2 regions of the Paenibacillus sp. GQ49 genome follow, and region 2 is predicted to be linked to the other one. Evidence: a T-box and tRNA genes for the amino acid it is inferred to sense, from the RefSeq annotation. Region 2 holds a T-box; the other holds one or more tRNA genes.
What was found. A T-box is a leader RNA that pairs with one kind of tRNA and senses whether it is charged. The one in region 2 lies ahead of AC6CIF_RS31080 (valine--tRNA ligase), so its partner is inferred to be a tRNA-Val.
Positions count from the first base shown of each region.

Region 1: it encodes a tRNA-Val, which carries the amino acid that the T-box ahead of AC6CIF_RS31080 (valine--tRNA ligase) is inferred to sense. The anticodon was not compared.

Region 1 covers NZ_JCAXEL010000002.1:305,397-308,821, forward strand. The annotation lists gene AC6CIF_RS05950 (M1 family metallopeptidase) at 1-1,659, opposite strand, end outside; tRNA gene AC6CIF_RS05955 (tRNA-Val) at 1,847-1,919, opposite strand; gene AC6CIF_RS05960 (hypothetical protein) at 2,064-2,321, shown strand; gene AC6CIF_RS05965 (GNAT family N-acetyltransferase) at 2,560-3,003, shown strand; gene AC6CIF_RS05970 (DUF3892 domain-containing protein) at 3,117-3,353, shown strand.
Region 2 covers NZ_JCAXEL010000033.1:22,227-25,651, forward strand. The annotation lists gene AC6CIF_RS31075 (LysM peptidoglycan-binding domain-containing protein) at 174-1,733, shown strand; T-box leader at 1,889-2,170, shown strand; gene AC6CIF_RS31080 (valine--tRNA ligase) at 2,232-3,425, shown strand, end outside.

The DNA.
Region 1 (3,425 bases), on a different contig from region 2:
ATTCATTACTTCATAAGGCAGATTAGGGATCATGCCCATGACAGCCTGATACTGTTGTTGTAAGATATCATGCACATATGCGGCGGTCTCTTCCTGTGATAATTGGTATTCCGGCTTTAAGACAAAATCAGGCTGATACAGGGCCATCTGCATTTCTGAACGTATTTCTTTACCAAGCACATCTTCAATGGTTTGAAGCAGCCCCTCTACCGTTGCATTTTGGTACACGTAGCGTTTAAAATATGTCCTCATCAACTCGTCAAATTTCTCTTCACCGACGGAACGGTAAAGCTGATAGATCGCTTGTCGCCCCTTCTGATAATATACCAAACTTGCCAAATCCCCAGCTTCATCGTTTGTTGACGCAATCGCCATATCTACGGGCGCAGTATCGAACTGAATGGATCTGAATCCATTTAGCTTGTCTCCCTGTTTCTCGGCAAAATACACCATGGAGAAATCGGCAAAGCCTTCATCCAGGAAGGATTCTGTCTCCGAATTATTACCGATCAATGCATGGAACCACTGATGCGCTATTTCATGAACAAATGTTGTGTCTTCTTCTGGAACAGCACCATTTTGAATCTGTCCCATCTGAATGAGCCTCGCATACTCCACGGCAACGCCTTGTACATACGTCTCGACAATTCGGAACTCTGGATAGGGATACTTGCCATATTTCTCACTATAGAAGTCAATGACCTTGAATGCCTGATTAATGTAGCGGTCAACTATCTTTTTCTTGGATGGATCATCGTTGTAATAATAGTATTCCACCGTCAGACCGTTACGGGTAGCGCGCTCCACTTGAAGATTAGGACTTGCAAAGAAAACAAACTCTCTCGTATTCTCGGCCACAGCAGACACAACTTTACGACCATGTTCTGTACTGTCTTGAGTGGTGATAGAGCCCGGCATGGCTATCTGATACTCATCAGGAACATTGAATTGAACTTCAAAGTCCGATGAGGTGTAATAATCGCTCTCAAATGTTCGACTATACGGTGCCTTGTTCCATTGATGCTTAACCTCGTCGTATACAGACATCACCGGGAACCAGTGCGCACCATTGATCATGTCCTTGTAGTAGGAAACTCGCTGTGAGCCATAGGGTATATTCAACTGAAACTCCAGTTGGAATGATACCGATTCGCCTGGTTGAACGGGATTCTTCAACTGCACGGTCAACGCTTGGTTTTCCTTATGGAAATCCAGCGATTGGCTATCTGCGGTTACAGCCTGAATATCGATGCCACCCAGAAAGTCCTCCGCTGTCTTCTCCGGATGATCTTCACTAATCTTCTCATTATGCTGTTGGTACATTCCCGCCTGTGTAGACTTGGAGAGGTTTGCATCAGCATATGTATGAAGGACCAGCTGCTGGAGTGCATCCTTGCTTGTGTTGCGATACGTTACCTTCTCGCTCCCCTGGATCGTCATGTCTTTCTCATTTAGTCGAGCCTGGATCTGGTATTGAATCGGGGTCTGCTCTAGAGAGTCTTTCGGTGTGTTATATATTTTCGTAGATACAGGTGCTGGGTCTGCTTCCGCGGCAACAACCCCCATGTTGGCAAGTGGGCTTGTTGCCAGTATTAAAGCCAGTGTACCCGCGATCCCTACTCTGGCTAACTTTGATGTAAATGGGTTTGAATAATTCATAAGTTCTCTCCTCTTTGTCGTTTCTGTTGATCTCAGAACCAAGTATAGAAGACGAACCTTACGATCAATTTATGTTTTATTTAAGTTTCGTTTAAAAAGAGAAAGAGAAAATGAAGCACTCGGAAACGCATTAATGTTTGTATGTGAAAAAAGAAAAGAAGCCTTACATCGTAAGACTTCTCGTGTATGATCTGTAGTGGGCTCGAACCACTGACCCCTACCCTGTCAAGATAGTGCTCTCCCAGCTGAGCTAACAGATCATGATATATAATTGTTTCTCAATCAAGTAACAGTATCATATCAAGTAACCGTGTTCATTGTCAATGATTTATTTGGTTATAATTCACCCGAAATGGTGCACAATAAAGGAAAGATTACCATTTCTACAACGAGGTGAATTCCCTATGAGAAACTTAACAAAACGGTCAAAATCCAATAAATATACATTTACCAAATGCTTCTTTCTCTTTGCTGGGCTTGTGATTCTCAGTACAACCGTTACTGGTTGCGGCTTGGAGAGGGATGAACATACGGTACAATTCCAACAATTACAACAGCCCAATGAAAATGATGAGTCTCTGCCCGTTTGGCTGGACGTGTACTCCAAATCTGTAATTCAAGATGTATATTCTCCGCGAGGAAGCAGTGAAGTCTTGCCGTGAAGGTTAACAGGTGAATCACTCGTCTTCATCCCACTTGCGTGAGTATGCTTTCTTCGTAACGTAATACAACAGAGTAATCATTCCCGCTGACATTAACAATGTAATTACCATGATGCCTGTCATGCCCATCACTACCCCCTCCTCTCCCAATATGTTCCAGACTTCACTATACAGGAAAAACATTTTTTTGTATAATTCAGTCTGATATGTCGCGCAAGAGCAGAAAGAAGGAATGGAATTGGCAGCTGAGATTAGTTATGTATCAACAGAAGAACAACTGGAGCAAGCCCTGGGAATTCGCCATCACGTTTTTGTGATCGAGCAACAGGTGCCTGCCGAGATTGAGATTGATCAATATGATGTCATCAGTCCAGATGTGCATCATGTATTGTTAAGTACAGATGGGCAAGCTGTAGCCACAGGACGTCTGATCTATTACAGCAAGGATACGGCCAAAATGCAGCGGATCGCGGTGCTTGAATCTCATCGTTCATTTGGTTATGGACGTGTGCTTTTGCTCGCGATGGAGGAGCTGGCACGTGAACTCGGCTTATCCTATTCTGTACTGGATGCGCAGTGTCAGGCACAGAAATTCTATGAAAAACTGGGTTATGAAGTGATTTCGGAAGAACCTTTTTATGATGCAGATATTCTGCATGTTCGTATGAGAAAGAGCTTGTAAAACCTCCGCGTTGGCAGGTCCTTATTAGCATATGGTGCATACTTCCGATGAATTGGGATAGGCTAATCAGGTAAGCAGATTCCTATCTCGTCATATAAGGAGAGTGTGACATCATGGATCAAACAACACGCGAGAGTTTCACAGCTGTACAGAAAAATGGCGACGGTGACCTGACAGCCTTTCAGACTTCGGCAGGACGTGTACTGGATTATCAGCAGGCACTTGCAGAAGTACAGGCTGGCGCTATTGCCGGTGTGAATGTATTTAAAGGCAAGGATGGCGAAATGTACATTCGTGGCGATGCCGACGGTGACCCAACCAACAACCTGGACCAACTTCCCCATTTCTAAAATAGATGCACATGTCGTACATGTGACACAATAAGCACCGATCCGGTTACCCGGGTTGGTGTTTTCTTATTA
Region 2 (3,425 bases):
AGAAGCAAAGCGTTCGCCTAAAAGCTTTCTGAAAGAAAGCTGCTTCGGTTTTTTAAAAGGTGGCATGCTCCCCTCATTCAAGGCATATAGATGGGGTAACGAAGGATTTGGACCATGGATCAGTCCCATGAGAAGGATCATGGTGAACATATGCCGAAAGGAGGACGCCACCTTTGTTGAATCAACCTTATGGTTTACGGTTCGATATTTATGAGCGCGTTCATTTGTCTGAGGGAGTCCCTGCGATTGAGGAATTGGAGGAGATTGAACTATACCCGCGCATTCAAGTCATAGGGCAGGATGATCATGCCACGTTAAGAGGGCATCTTTTACTTACAGGTGCGTACAGAGGAGAAAATGAGGCTTCAGAGGAGCTCAAACATTTCATTCCCGTGGAGATCACAGTGCCGCTGAACCGGGTCAGATCGATTGAGGATATTTCTATCGAGATCGAAAATTTTGACGTGGATCTGTTATCCAATCGCAGTCTGAACATTACAGGCGTATTGTCGCTGCGAGGCATCGAGGGTTTTCCTGTTGAAGAGCCACAAGTGTGGTCAGCAGATGAGTTTACAGTTGTTCATTCACCTGATGCTCAGCAATCCAACCGTTCCGATGAAGCAGCACAGACAGGCAGCGACCCCAACACATTTGCACAAGAGTACCTGCTCCAGCGGAGTGAGGAAGAGAGACTTGCGAATGCAGCAGAACTTGCATATGGTGCTCCGGAATTCGCTGACTTGTCCACAAGGGAAGAAACATTAAGGAATAGCGAAGAATCGCAGCAGCAATATGCGAATTCGTCATTGGCCGAGCCACTTCAATCCGAGGAGCAAAGTGCGGAGTACGCTAACGAAAACAGACAACCTGATGCAAACGAAGATCCCGCATCTCTGACGGCGAATGCAGATGAATTGGCATCTAATGAGCAATATAGCGAACCTTCTCCAATCTCGTCATTTATGGCTGAGACCGCTGATCGGTTAGCTTCTTATCCTGAGTCGGAACCATTGCTGCCTCTGGAAGACGAGTCTTCGGATTGGTCCGAGCCTTCCGTGGATGTATTGCCTGCGAACTCGAGAAGTGCAGATCAATCATCTAATGAGTTGGGAGCACCGGATGTACCGGACGCACCAGAGGTATGGCACTTCGAATCAGCGAGATCTGTACCTCAGCAGGAAAATCAGGCAATTGCCGATGTCCCGGGCGAATCACAGGCGGAGAACTGGCAAAGTGTATTTGCTTCGTCCGAACCAGGCAACGCGGAGGAAGACCGGCCGTCTTTTGAAGCGACTGGGGTAGACGAGTTCGTACAGAACGAAGCATTTGTTCCTGAACCTGTGGCTGAGACGGAAGACAAGCCGGAGCTGAAGGTTGCTTTTGGCAGCAAAAAAGAATCCGCACCACGGCAAGAAGAGGGCGTAGGTATCTCTTCCTTGTTATCCTCGGGCAGAGCGGCACGCGATGCTGAAGTGGAGCGAGGTGATGAGGTTCCTGCGGGTGTGGTACAGGAAGAAACGTATCCAGCTGATGATGTGGAATGGAAGAACCTGTTCTTGGGAACAATCGTGGACCAGACCCCATTCCGCAAGGTGAAACTGTGCATTGTTCAGCGAGAGGATACACTGGATGCCATTGCAGATCGATATCAATTGAGCACGAGGGAACTTCAGTTGTATAACCGATTATCTGAGCAGGTTGTGGAAGAAGGTCAGATATTGTACATCCCTTAATCCGTAGTTAAAGCCTTCGTTACGACCCGTGATCCCCTTGAGGATTGCGGGTTTTTGCATGATTCGTCCTAAACCTGCATTCCAGCGCTCTTTATCCGCTGTTGTCAGGTTGACTATCGCGCACGAGCAAGGTATGATGTGTGTAGGTTTTTTGAAGAACAACGTGGAACGGGAGTAGTAGACAGTATGACCTTTCAGAGAGTGGAATTGCAACGCTGTGAGATTCCGCAGGAACCAACTGATCGAAGTCGCCCGGGAGTTGCCTGTTTGAATACAAGGGATGAATGAGATCTATCGTCATTTGTTTCTGAGGTAGGATGGGCCGGTAGCAGCCGTTATCTGCTTGAAGTGTCACGTCATGTACAGAGGGTGAAGTCTATCTTGCTGTCGTCGTGAAACAAAGGTGGTACCGCGAAAGCTAACCTTTCGTCCTTTGATGGATGAAAGGTTTTTTTTGTTTTTTTTGGCGAAGATGATGAAGTAACGGAGGAATGACACATGTCTGAGGAAAAAAAATCAGCTGCAACAGAAATGCCGACCACTTACGATCCTAAGGCGGCAGAGGATAAATGGTACTCCACCTGGATGGAGCGTGGATATTTCAAAGCCGGTCAACGTAAAGATGCCGAGCCGTATACGATTGTAATTCCACCCCCGAATGTAACCGGGATGCTGCACATTGGGCATGCGCTTGATTTTACACTGCAGGATATTCTGATCCGCACCAAACGGATGCAAGGTTATGACGCACTATGGCTTCCGGGTTCCGACCATGCAGGTATTGCTACCCAAACCAAAGTGGAGCAGAAGCTGCGTGAAGAAGGTCTGACTCGTTATGATCTGGGACGTGAGAAGTTTCTGGAGAAGGTATGGGACTGGAAAGATCAATATGCCACTACCATTCGTCAGCAATGGGGTAAAATGGGATTGTCGCTTGATTACTCACGTGAACGTTTTACGCTGGATGAAGGTCTGTCCCAAGCGGTTCGTAAAGTATTTGTTCAACTGTATGAAAAAGGCCTTATTTACCGAGGCAAACGCATCATTAACTGGGACCCGGTGAACCGGACAGCTCTGTCCGACATTGAGGTTGAATATAAAGAGGTTCAGGGTCACTTGTACCATCTGCGTTACCCGCTCAAAGACGGAAGTGGCTACGTTACAGTGGCAACAACGCGTCCTGAAACGATGCTGGGTGATACAGCTGTTGCTGTTCATCCGAAGGATGAGCGTTATGCAGATATGATTGGTAAAGTACTTGTACTGCCTATTATTGGACGCGAAATTCCGATTATCGCTGATGATTATGTGGATAAAGAGTTTGGAAGTGGTGCAGTTAAAATCACGCCTGCGCATGATCCAAATGACTTTGAAGTAGGTCTTCGTCATGATCTGCCTCAGATTACGGTCATGGATGAGAGCGGCACAATGAATGCTGAGGCAGGCAAGTATCAGGGACTGGACCGCAGTGACTGCCGCAAGCAGATTGTTGCTGACTTGAAAGAGCAGGGCGTATTGATCAACATTGAGGATCACACGCATCAGGTTGGACACAGTGAACGTACCGGAGCTGTTGTTGAGCCGTATCTGTCTACACAGTGGTTCGTTGAGATGAAGCCACTTGCAGAGAGAGCGATTAAAAAACAACAGAACGGGGAAGGGGTTAATTTTGTTCCAGATCGTTTTGAGAAA